4 regions of the Clostridium sp. X genome follow, and region 2 is predicted to be linked to each of the others. Evidence: riboswitches for the same ligand, from Rfam matches in the RefSeq annotation. Region 2 holds a riboswitch; each other region holds the start of a gene.
What was found. Region 2 has a riboswitch for cyclic di-AMP ahead of ACX0KU_RS00945 (cell wall hydrolase). Riboswitches for the same ligand answer to the same signal wherever they lie in the genome.

Region 1 (3,181 bases), 1.2 Mb from region 2:
GCTCATATCCCCGATTACATTATTATTTTTATTTGTAATCTCTAAGCCTAACTTTATATTTTTCTCCTTTAGTTGTAGGTTAAATGACTTGACTGTATTTTCTATCATATCCTTGATATTAAATACTTCCATATCCATTTTTATTCTTCCAGATTGTATTTTTGATAAATCCAAAAGTTCATCTACAAGCTCTTTAAGTCTTACTTGATCTTCCTTTATAACTTGAAGAATCTCCCTTTGATCTGCATTTATATCTCCCAGTACATTTTCTAATAAAAGATCTGTTCCCATACTTATAGATGTTAATGGTGTTCTAAACTCGTGGGATACCGTGGAAACAAACTCTGACTTAATTTGATCAATTTCTTTAAGTTTAGTTATGTCTTGCATAAGTGTTACAACTCCAAAATATTCACCAGAATTGTTTATAATAGGAGTAACATTAACCCTATAGTATTTGTGAATTTCATTATGTTCTATTGTTATATCTTTATAATTTTTATATTTATTGTATTCTTTATTAGATGCAACATTATTTATAATCTCAAATATATCTTGTTTTCTTATAGATTCTAAAAAGTGTCTATTCAGTACATCTCGCTCTCTAATATCTAGAATTTTTTCAGCCGCTCTATTAACTAATATTATATTATTAGAATTATCAGTAACTATAACTCCATCACTAATACTCTCTACAATACCTTCTATCTTCTGCTTTTCTTTCATCAACTTACTTATATTCAGCATTTCATAATTTTTTAGCTTATCTGCCATTACATTAAATTCATATGCTAGATTGGATATTTCATCATTTCCTTCTACATCTAGCTTTTGATTATAATTACCTTCTGCAATCTTCTTTATCTTATCTATTAAGATATATAGTGGCTTAACTATCTTTCCAGTTAAGTAAAGTACTAATATAAATCCTATAAATATTATTCCTGCTGATAATAATATTGTTGAATACGCTGCTTTAGCTGCTACACTTTTAGCATTATTTTTTTTAGCTACCATAGCTTCTTGATTTATGTTTAATAAATTTCTACACTCAATCTTTGTCTCATTAAATAAGGGAAAAATCTCATTGTAGTAGTAATCTTTATCTATATCAAACTCTTTATCTTTAGACATTTCCTTTAATATATAAAAAGACTCCATATACTTAAAATATAATTTACTTAGACTCTCTACTGTTTTAAGTTCATTTTTTTCTGTTATGTTATTCTGTGCTATAGATAGAGACTTTAAAAATTGTACTTGATTATTATAAAAAATATCTACCATCTCTTTATCATTAGCAAATAAATATCCTAGCTCTGCACTATCTTGCCTCTCTATTGATTCAATCATATTTTGTGCTGCTACTATACTTCTATAGTTAGACTGCATTATATTATCTATAGAATTATTGAGTCTTCTAAAATTAATAACAGACCATATGCTATTGATTGTTAATGCAAATATTAATATAAGATATATTGTTAGCATTTTATTTTTTAAACTATAAAATTTTTTCATAAAAGAATTCTCTAACCTCCTACCTATAAAAAGGCAAAAAAATGCCGCAGAGAAACCACGGCTATGACTTTCTCCTCTTCAACGCTTACGAGGTTAGCTGTCGGACTTGGACTGAAGAGTGTCCTATTTTTTCAAAAATTCGCCCCATTAAATTGGTTCCCCCGCTTCTATTATAGAATTCAGCATTATATTAAATTAAATATCTATTTTATTCTCTCTATCTTGTACCCTCTTCTAATCATACTAAACTTCCATATGATTTCTTTAAAAAGTGAATTAAACTTCATTTTTTCCTTGAATGAAATATTACCTTTTTTTAACTTATAAACCTTGTACATAAAAAACCCTCTCTAGACTTAATTTTTCATTTAAAAATCACGATAATTAATTAGTTTTTAAATACAAAAAAGATCATGGAAGACCCACAATCTAGGTGCTTTCGTATTATTTCCTCAATTCTAACATAGATTTTCTCCAGGCTCAAACCACCCATTTATTTTTATCTTATTCATTATATCCCCCTATAAATCATCTCTTTAAATTATCACTGCCATGCTTGTCTTACCTTCAAAAAGCTATAGGTATATTCATGTTAATTGACTTTAAAAGCATTAAGCTCTATACTAAAAATAAATTTGACTAAGCTAGGTGGTTATTAATGTTAAAAACTCTTAAATTTAAGATAGTTGCTGTTTATATTTTCCTCGTATTTACTATTGCTGTCCTAGGTATTACCTCTATACTCAACGTATATAGTCTTACTAAATCTATCGATGGACTTATGGTAAATAACTATAGAAGCATAAACGCTGCAACAACTATGTTCAAAGCAATTAAAGAACAAAATAATGCCATTAATAATTATATATTTGTAGATTCTATTAAAGGTATTGATGCCTTTCATTTAAATACAGATATATTTTACAAATGGTACAACTTACAATATAACAATGTTACCGAAGTTGGTGAGAAGGATATTGTATTAAGAATTAATAAGAATTACTCAAAGTTTCTAAAGTATTTTTCAGAGCTTCAGGAAATAAATAATAAAAACGGGACTCAGTTTGCTACTAAATATTATGAAGATTCTATATCTCCCATTCTTTTATTATTGAAAGAAGATTTAGACCTATTATCTCAGCTAAACGAAAAAGCTATGTTTAGAAGTAAAGAAACTGTAACTGTAGCAGCCAAAGAGTCTATGTACATAATTATCATACTATCTTCAGTATCAGTTATAGGTGGATTTATTATATCTAGGTATTCAACAAATAAAACCCTTAGACCTATTTACTCTTTAACAGAAACAGTCAAGGCTGTTAAGGAAGGAAATATCCACTTGCAAGCTCCAATTATATCTGAAGACGAGATAGGCGAATTAACTAAAGAATTTAATAGTATGACAATGCGTCTTCATAAACTTGAAGAAAGTAATCTTGGAAAGCTCATGTTAGAAAAGAATAAATCAATGGCAATTGTAAAGAGTATTTCTGAACCAATAATAGTTTTAGATAACAATTATAAAATTATCCTCCTTAATAAAGCTGCTGAAAAACTTTTTAATATACTTGAGGAAGAGGCTATAAATAAATATTTTCTTGAAGTTATTAGAAATGGAGAGTTATATGACTTTATTTACAATTCATCTAAATTAACTGAT
Region 2 (3,181 bases):
CCTTAGGATTCTCTGTTAGATATAGTAAAGATCAGCTTATGACAGATATATTTAAAGAAGCAGATGATTATATGTACAAAAGAAAGCTTCTTGAGAGTAAAAGTACTCGTAGCTCTATAATTGAGTCACTTCAAAAGACTTTAGAAGAGACCACATTTGAAACAAGAGAACATGCTAAAAGGCTTGAAATTTTATCTATACAATTAGGAAAAGAATTAAGATTGCCAGAAAATAACTTAGATGATCTACTTCTTTTAGCTATGCTACATGATATAGGCAAAATTGCTATTCCAAAAGAAATACTTACTAAACCAGGAAAGTTATCAGAACGAGAGTGGAATATTATAAAACGTCACCCTGAAATAGGGTATCAGATAGCCATTTCCTCTCCGGAACTAAGAGGTATAGCACAATTAATACTATCTCATCATGAAAGATGGGATGGAGCTGGTTACCCTCAAAAGCTTAAGGAAAAAGAAATACCTTTGTTAGCACGAATTGTATCTATAGTAGATAGCTTTGATGCTATGACTCAGGATAGGTCCTATCATGAAGGTATAGCAAAAGATGAAGCATTAAAAGAAATAAAAAGATGTGCAGGGACTCAATTTGATCCATATATTGTAGAACGATTTATAAATATGATGAAAGAAAAAAAAGAAGTCGCTAATCATGGGTAGCTAGTTACTATTGGATACAGAAATATACATAGAGATTAGCAATTATAGATTAGCGACTAAAATAAAATTATTTTACAATTTTATTTAGTAAGCAAATACCATCTTATCTATTCTAGTAGATACTGGTTTTGATAACATCCATTTACTAGTTACACTAGTATCATAGAAGAACAATGCTCCTTTTGTTGGATCAGCTCCATTAATAGCTTCTAAGGCAGCTTGTCTATCTAAAGCAGTAGCTGGTCTAGATATAGTTCCATTTTTAACAGGAGTAAATTGATAATATCCATTTACTCTTTGATTTACTACTCCGCTTATTGTACTCGGGAATTGTGAACTTTGAACTCTATTTACTACAACTGCCGCAACAGAAACTTTTGCGGAATAAGGTTGATTTTCTGCTTCAGCTCTAACCAATCTTGCTAAAAGGTCAAGCTCTGCAGAAGTATAAGAAATTACACTCTTAGGTGTAGTGGCAATAGATCTAGCAGCCATAGTGGTAGTAGCTTGGCTACTAACTGAAGAAGTTCCAGGAATTATAAGGTTTTGACCTATAGAAAGATGATCATTCCATTTGTTGTTAGCTTTTCTTAGACTTTCTAATGATATCCCATATTTTTGTGAAACTAAGTAAAGACTATCTCCTTGTTTTACAGTATGTGTGGCAGCTTGTACATTTAATAATTGACCAGGATATATAGTATCGCTTGATAAATTATTAGTAGATTTTAAGGTGCTAACTGAGGTGTCAAAGAGTATACCTATTCTATATAGGTTATCATTAGCCGTGACCCTATAAGTAGCAGCTTGTACAGGCAAAGCAAATAATACTGAAAGGGATATAGTTGCTATAAACGATTTCAGTTTCTTAGATTTTAACATAAATTTGTACCTCCCTATGCCTTCGAGGTTAGTTGACGGGTTCGGGTTGAGGTCACCCTACTCCAAAATGGAGATTCACCCCTAGTAATAAGTCCCCCGTACTCCAAAATGGAGATTCGGCTTTTTTTTATCTCATGGTTATTCTAACAAAGATATAATATAGGGTCTATATATGATTAATGGTATAACAGGAAACAAATGTTAAATATTAAGAGGCAGCCCCTTAATATTTTAGATTGTATTAAAAGCTTCATAAAAGCGGATAATAATAGAAGGGAGAGATTAAAAATGAAATTAGAAAAATACATAGATCATACTCTACTAAAACCAGAGGCTACTGAGAAAGAAATAGTAAAAATTTGTTTAGAGGCTAAAAAGTATAGATTTGCATCAGTGTGTGTAAATCCATATTACGCAACTTTAGTAAGTAAAGAATTAGAGGGGACAGATGTTAGAACTTGTGTAGTTGTAGGATTCCCATTAGGAGCTACAACAAAAGAGGCAAAAGCCTTTGAAGCTGAGCAGGCTATTGAAAATGGTGCACAAGAAATAGACATGGTATTAAATATAGGAGCCCTAAAAGCTAAAAAGTATGATGAAGTAAAAGAGGATATTCAAGCTGTAGTTAATTCAGCAAAGGGAAAAGTGTTAGTAAAGGTAATTTTAGAAAACTGTCTTTTATCAAAAGAAGAGATAGTTAAAGCTTGTGAAATCTCAAAAGAAGCTGGAGCAGACTTTGTAAAAACGTCCACAGGCTTTTCGACGAGAGGAGCTACAGTAGAAGACATTAAATTGATGAGAGAAACTGTAGGAACAGAAATTGGTGTTAAAGCTTCAGGGGGAGTAAGAACTAGGGAAGATGCAGAGGCAGTTATTGCAGCTGGAGCTAATAGAGTAGGTGCTAGCGCATCTATAGCAATAGTGGAAAGGAGATTATAAAATTGGATTTATATAATAAGATGAAAGAAGCTGCGGATTATATAGTGGAAAAATTAAAAGTAAAGCCAGAGATTGGATTAATTTTAGGCTCTGGACTTGGAGGCATTGCAGACCAAATAGAGGATGCAGAGCATTATTCATATGGTGACATTCCTCATTTTCCAGTGTCTACTGTGGAAGGGCATGCAGGAAAATTAGTTATTGGAACTTTAGAAGGTAAAAAAGTTGTAGCAATGCAGGGAAGATTTCATTACTATGAGGGATACAAAATGGAGGAAGTAACTTTTCCTGTTCGAGTAATGAAGTTATTAGGGGTTGAAAAACTTATTGTGACAAATGCAGCGGGAGCTGTGAATAAAAGCTTTAATCCAGGAGACTTAATGCTTATAAGTGACCATCTGAATTTAACAGGAGATAATCCTCTAATTGGAAGGAATTTAAATGAGTTTGGTACTCGTTTCCCAGATATGTCAAATGCATATGATAAAAATCTAAGAGAGAAAGTTCGAGAAATAGCTAAATCACTTAATATTTTACTTCAAGAGGGAGTATATGCAGCAATGAGTGGCCCAACTTATGAAACGCCAGCAGAGGTTAGGATGGTGCGTATACTAGGTGGAGATGCAGTGGGAATGTCCACAGTTCCAGAGGTTATTATAGCTGTTCATAGTGGAATTAAG
Region 3 (3,181 bases), 150 kb from region 2:
TGAGTGGAGATGAGTTCACCTTTTTAATATCAAATATAGAGAGTGAAAAAGACGCTGCTAAAATAGCAGATGATATATTGAATATACTTCAGGAAAGATATGTATTAGAGGAACAAGAAATTAATATAAGTGCAAGCATGGGAATTTCATTTTATCCTCAAGACGGAAACAAAACAGAGATTCTTCTTAAAAAAGCAGATATTGCAATGTATCGTGCTAAAGATAATGGCAAATGTAATTATAAATTCTATAATGATGATATGGATAGTCAGGGAATACAAAGATTTAAAATGGAAAACCATCTTCGTAAAGCATTAGAAAAGGAAGAATTGACATTATACTATCAACCGAGAGTAGACTCAAAGAGTGAGGGTATAAAGGCTGTTGAGGCACTAATTAGATGGAATAGTCCAGAGTTTGGGATGGTATCACCAGTTCAGTTCATTCCTATAGCTGAGGAAACTGGATTAATAATACCAATAGGGGAATGGGTCTTAAGAACTGCATGTAAACAGAATAAGTTGTGGCAAGAAGCAGGATATAAACCTCTCAGAGTTTCTGTTAATTTATCGGCACTTCAGTTTGCTCAATCAAACTTATTAGATAAAATAGGAGAAATTTTGGAGGAAGCAAAGTTAGATCCATATTGGTTAGAACTTGAAATTACTGAGAGTATCGTAATAAAAGATATTCAGTTTACAATTGATACTCTTGAAAGATTGAAAGAAATGGGAGTAAAAGTATCTTTAGATGATTTTGGAACAGGTTTTTCTTCTCTTAATTATTTGAAAAACTTTAAGATTGATACTTTGAAAATTGACTCTTCCTTTGTTAGAGATATTAACGGTGATAACAAAAACACTGCTATTGTTAATGCTATAATCAGTCTTGGAACAAATTTAGATTTAAATGTAACAGCTGAAGGAGTAGAAACGATAACTCAGCTTGATTTCTTAAAACTTAATGGATGTCATGAAATACAAGGTTACTTATATAGTAAGCCTGTTCCGCCAAAGGAATTTGAGAGATTAATAGAAGAAAGAAAGTTATTTATCGGAGAAAATTAAAGAATAGGATTAAATCCATTGTGGATTTAATCCTATTCTTTAATTATTTATTTGCGGAATGAATTGCTGTCTGATGTTCAGGATCCTTTTTTCCGTCTTTGTGTCTTGTGCTATTTAAAAAGTGAATATCAAAATGGCCATCCATACCATTATCTTTAATAACATCAAGGTTCTCGCCTCTACCATAACCAACCGAACGGTTACTTATAACCTTAAAAGCAGGTGCAGAATCAATTCCTGCATGGGGCATTGCACTCATAGAAGCGGCAAGTTTTCTTCCATCAATCTCAACAATTACTGGACGTCTTTCCCAAGAAAAACCTCCCCAGATATTTTTAATTATCTGAGTATCTTCTAAAGTTAATGCTTCTGCATCAGCGTGATTGCTGCCCATTGTCCTTTTTACTTTAAAGCTTTTCTGTGTAGATACATCAGTAACTTCTGCTATCGAATTTCTCTTAAATACGTATCTAGCCTCTTTCCACCAATCTAAGGTTTCAATCTCAGATGAATATGTATTTTCTTCTGATGGAGAGTCATCCTCAGAAGATTTATCAATAGCAATTGTACTGTAAGCTACATTCACAGCTTTAATATCTTCTTTACGTTCATGTTTCCACAAAAGCATTCCCATAAAAAAGAATACTAAAAAAAGTATAGAGTAATTAATATTATGTTTTTTCATTAAAATACCTCTCTAAATGCCTACGAAGTTAGTTGACGGGTTCGGAAAGAGAGATTCCCTACCTTTATTGGATTCACCCCATTTTTATAAAGAAGTCCTCCGTTGTTTCCCAAGCATTAGGCAAATTTTAAGGGGTTTTCACAATTTTATATTATATAAGAACAATTTCAAAAATAATAGTGGTAATATTTATGATAAAATACTTAATTTAAGTATTTTATTTTTATTTCTTCTAAGTTAACAGTATTTAAATCATCAACTACCTCAATTATACCTAAAATTCGTTCATTTTTAATTACTCCATAGACATTATTTGACGTAGTATCTATATTAACTTTAACTATGCCTTTTTTACCCTCAAAGGTATCAAGGGTTTTGCCAGTATTTCCATCAATTACTTCATAGGTTCCTTCAGGGATATCAAAAGAAGTTAAATCTAAATTAATAGTAGCTTTTATTCCTTTATTAACCACCATTATAAGAGGGTCAAACTCAAAGCCAATTCCTGTTATTATAGCTTCTTGAGATGATGAAGTAATAGTAGCTTTTTTTACTAATCTTTCTGTAGGAGCAGTACTTATATCATCACCATATATACTTTCAGTTTCTTCAAGAGGAACACTACAACAAGAAGGTTGACTTGGAGCTGGCAGAGATGAATCAGATTTTGAAGCATCTACTACACTAATATCATCTACTACTCGTATAACTCCACGAATCATCCCCATCCAGCAACTAAAGTTAATATCTCCACTCTCAGTTGGAGTAAATTCCTCTATTATATTTTCACCTTTGTCTATTTTAGCTTCAATTCCTAAGGAAGGAACTACGATGGCATTGTTACAAGAAGTAATTTCTTCACCATTAATAATCCAGTTCACTGGAATTCCCTTTTGCACATATAGTACATTAGATACGTATCCTCTATAATTAGCAGACATAGTTAGGGTTTGTTTACCATCTTTAATAATAGCTTTAGTACTATCAACTGTTCCACCTGAGGGAGAGCTAGAAGTTCCAAGTGAGTTTAGGCTAGGTACATTTATACCAGCAAGGGCAAGACCTCTATTTCCCATAATTATACCTAAAACAATTACTAAAATACCGCTGAATTTTAAAAGTTTTTTTGTATATCCTTTACTTAGTAAGCCAGAGATAGCCCCAAAAGTTAACATTAGAGGAACTGTTCCTAAAGCGAATATAAACATAGATAAAGCACCTTTTGTAGCACTACCAGTACTAAGAGCATATAGTTGCATAGTTTGTAGAGGTCCACAAGGCATAAATCCATTTAAGATACCAACTAAAAAAGGTGAAGCTGTTTTTCTTTTAAGTGAGCAACTTGACCAAGGTAGTCTGATGTTTATTTTTCTGAATAAAGAAAAACCAGCCATATTAGCTCCCATAATTATCATGAATACAGCAGCAA
Region 4 (3,181 bases), 480 kb from region 2:
AAACTTGGAGAAAGCGCAACAATGGATATAGAGGCTATACCAACAGGATGTCTAGCTCTAGACATAGCATTAGGGGTAGGTGGTGTGCCTATGGGCAGAGTAATAGAAATATATGGTCCTGAGTCTTTAGGTAAGACTACTGTTACACTACATATATTAGCAGAGGCACAAAAAAAAGGGTGGTATAGCAGCTTTTGTTGATGCAGAGCATGCCTTAGATCCAGCTTATGCTAGGAAGTTAGGAGTCAATATTGAGGACTTAATAGTTAGTCAACCAGATACTGGAGAACAAGCTTTAGAAATAGTAGAGGCCCTTGTAAGATCAAATGCTGTAGATGTAATTGTTGTGGATTCCGTAGCAGCACTTGTACCAAGAGCTGAAATAGAAGGAGAGATGGGGGATTCCCATATGGGGCTTCAGGCAAGGCTTATGTCTCAGGCATTAAGAAAACTTACTGCAGCAATTAATAAGTCAAAATGTATTGTTATATTTATAAATCAATTAAGAGAAAAAATAGGAATTATGTTTGGTAATCCAGAAACTACAACAGGTGGCCGAGCTCTGAAATTTTATTCATCAGTAAGGCTAGATATAAGAAAAATTGATACTATAAAAAATGGTGATGAATTTCTAGGAAGCAGAACTAGGGTAAAAGTAACAAAAAATAAGGTTGCTCCTCCTTTTAAGCAAGCTGAATTCGATATAATTTATAATCAAGGTATTTCAAGGGAAGGTAACCTTATAGATATAGCTGTTAATGAGGAAATAGTTGAAAAAAGTGGATCATGGTTTTCATATAAGGATATAAGACTAGGTCAGGGAAGAGAAAATTCTAAGATATACTTAAAAGATAATCCTGATTTAGCCAATCAGATAGAAAATTTAATAAGAGAAAAATATAATCTTCCATTAATAAAACATGCAGTTAGCGACAAAGGTAAGGATGAAGTGTAATTTATTATACTAAAGAACCCCCTATAGAGTAGCCCTTTTCTAAGGTGTACTCTATAGGGGATTACATTTATAGCTAATGATTTTGGACCTTTAATACATTTTTATTATATACTAGATTTCTATAACAAAGTCTTCTGAGTTATCTATATAATCAGATAGAACTTTTTCAAGGTTTAGAACATTTTTCATTTCATAATAACCAGACTTTTTATAAATGAAGTTAACTGCCTTTACTGCTCCAAGTGCGAAGGCTTTTCTTGAAAAGGATTCGTGTGAAATTTCGATTTTATCCTCTTCACCAACTATTAGAACTTCATGTTTACCAATAACGCCACCAACTCTGAAGGCGCTTATAGGTATTTCTTTTGAATTAGCAGTAGCATTTTTTAAAGACTTTTTAATCTCACCAGCTAGCTTTAATGCAGTTCCAGAAGGCGAGTCTTTTTTATGTTTATGGTGTGTTTCAATAATTTGAAAATCATAATTATTTAATATGCCAGAAGCAATATTGGCAAGAAGCATCATAACATTCACACCTACAGTAATATTGGGAGCAAATATAATACCGTTATGATATTTCCGTGGAAGAGCTTGAAGAGTTTTAATATTATCATCACTAAAGCCTGTAGTACCAATGAGCATATTAATTTTCATTTTAGCAAATATCTCAGCACTCTTCATAGTTGACTCAAAATTTGAGAAATCAATAACAACATCGGGTTTTAATTTGAAAATTACTTTTTCAAGTTCGGCTATAGAGTAGATTTCTATGCCTAAGTTATTTCTACCTAGAAGAGTTCCAAGGTCCATACCTATTTTGTTACTATTAGGACTACAAATTGCACCTACAAGTTTAATATTATCTTGTTCAAGCAAGACGTTGGCTATTTGTTGCCCCGTTCTTCCAATTCCAAGTAAGCATACCTTAATCATAAATATATCCTCCTTTTAGATGCTTGCGAGGTTAGCTGACGGATTCGGATGAAAGGAACTACCCTACCTAATATAATTAAGATTCACCCCGTTTAACTTGGTTCCCCCGCTCTATAAGATTCAGCATTTTAATTTTAATTTACAAACATCAGGTAACAACTTAATTATAATGTATAAGTTGTTTAAAGACAAGAAAAATACCAAGAATTTACTTAATGAAATAGTTGGAAAATCTTATTTGACATCCATATTGTTTTAATTATATTTTTATCGGTAAAAGGATACATAAATGTGATAAACTTAAATTATCTATATTATTATAATGAAGAAACCAAAATAATGTGTACAGATTATTATAGTAGGTACATTCAAATAATATGCATAGGTTAACAAAGAGAGAATTCCTGTTTGTGAAAATTAGACGGTGAGGAATAAGATATGGAGAAAAATAAGAAATACTTTAAATGGATATTAGTAATAGCTTGGATGATAATTATATTTTTATTTTCAAATGAACCTGCAGTAGCATCAGATAAGAATAGTAGGTTTGCAATAGATATATTAGATTCTTTAGGTATAGATTTTAATAGTGCTTTTGGAGAGTTAGCTAATTTTATACTTAGAAAGACAGCTCATTTTATGGAATATTTTATACTATATCTATTAGTCTTCAATGCTTTAAAAAAGAATTTTTCTTTAAAGAAGGGTCTAATAATTTCTTTGATAATAACATTTTTATATGCCTGTTCTGATGAAGTGCATCAGCTTTTTGTTTTAGGAAGAGAAGGCAGGTTTACGGACGTTTTAATTGATACATTAGGTGGGACTTTTGCATTGATTTTAATAACTAGTTACAATAGTTTTAAAGAAAAAGACAATAAAAAAGTTAAGGTGAATTCTTATAAGTAGATGCCTTAACTCTTTTTTTATATTTAACTGGCGTATAAAGAATTTTATATAAAACTTTTAGAAAGCTTTAAAGCTGCATCAGTTACTTTCATATCCACCTTAAATTGTTCATGTAGGTCGTAGGCATTATAGTAACCCTTTCTCTCCATGTAAGTTGCTATTGCTTCATGAGTAGCAATAGCATCATTTAATTGTTTTCTAAGAATTGCTCTCACTTGGGGAGAAGTTGTTTCAGTTAGTGCAATTGAATAGTTTCGTACAGCACTTTTAGCAGACACTAAAAAATCAGTAGCAATAACTTGATCACTAAGCTTATCCATGCCAGTAAGGCTCTCTATTAATGAGTTCATAAGGACACCTTCTTTCTATATTAATTTAAGATGT

Region 1: it holds a riboswitch for cyclic di-AMP, as region 2 does, so the genes downstream of both, ACX0KU_RS07195 (ATP-binding protein) here and ACX0KU_RS00945 (cell wall hydrolase) in region 2, are expected to answer to the same signal.
Region 3: it holds a riboswitch for cyclic di-AMP, as region 2 does, so the genes downstream of both, ACX0KU_RS00290 (hypothetical protein) here and ACX0KU_RS00945 (cell wall hydrolase) in region 2, are expected to answer to the same signal.
Region 4: it holds a riboswitch for cyclic di-AMP, as region 2 does, so the genes downstream of both, dapB (4-hydroxy-tetrahydrodipicolinate reductase) here and ACX0KU_RS00945 (cell wall hydrolase) in region 2, are expected to answer to the same signal.

What each region holds. Positions count from the first base shown of each region.
Region 1 is NZ_CM146912.1:1,395,633-1,398,813, reverse strand. It holds gene ACX0KU_RS07195 (ATP-binding protein) at 1-1,521, opposite strand, end outside; cyclic di-AMP (ydaO/yuaA leader) riboswitch at 1,589-1,716, opposite strand; gene ACX0KU_RS07190 (hypothetical protein) at 1,725-1,859, opposite strand; gene ACX0KU_RS07185 (HAMP domain-containing sensor histidine kinase) at 2,180-3,181, shown strand, end outside.
Region 2 is NZ_CM146912.1:197,026-200,206, reverse strand. It holds gene ACX0KU_RS00950 (HD domain-containing phosphohydrolase) at 1-680, shown strand, start outside; gene ACX0KU_RS00945 (cell wall hydrolase) at 765-1,562, opposite strand; cyclic di-AMP (ydaO/yuaA leader) riboswitch at 1,568-1,694, opposite strand; gene deoC (deoxyribose-phosphate aldolase) at 1,851-2,501, shown strand; gene ACX0KU_RS00935 (purine-nucleoside phosphorylase) at 2,504-3,181, shown strand, end outside.
Region 3 is NZ_CM146912.1:50,794-53,974, reverse strand. It holds gene ACX0KU_RS00295 (putative bifunctional diguanylate cyclase/phosphodiesterase) at 1-1,067, shown strand, start outside; gene ACX0KU_RS00290 (hypothetical protein) at 1,111-1,752, opposite strand; cyclic di-AMP (ydaO/yuaA leader) riboswitch at 1,756-1,885, opposite strand; gene ACX0KU_RS00285 (urease accessory protein UreH domain-containing protein) at 1,956-3,181, opposite strand, start outside.
Region 4 is NZ_CM146912.1:672,236-675,416, reverse strand. It holds partial or broken gene recA (recombinase RecA) at 1-955, shown strand, start outside; gene dapB (4-hydroxy-tetrahydrodipicolinate reductase) at 1,067-1,888, opposite strand; cyclic di-AMP (ydaO/yuaA leader) riboswitch at 1,893-2,024, opposite strand; gene ACX0KU_RS03300 (VanZ family protein) at 2,327-2,797, shown strand; gene ACX0KU_RS03295 (spore coat protein) at 2,842-3,147, opposite strand; gene ACX0KU_RS03290 (spore coat protein) at 3,173-3,181, opposite strand, start outside.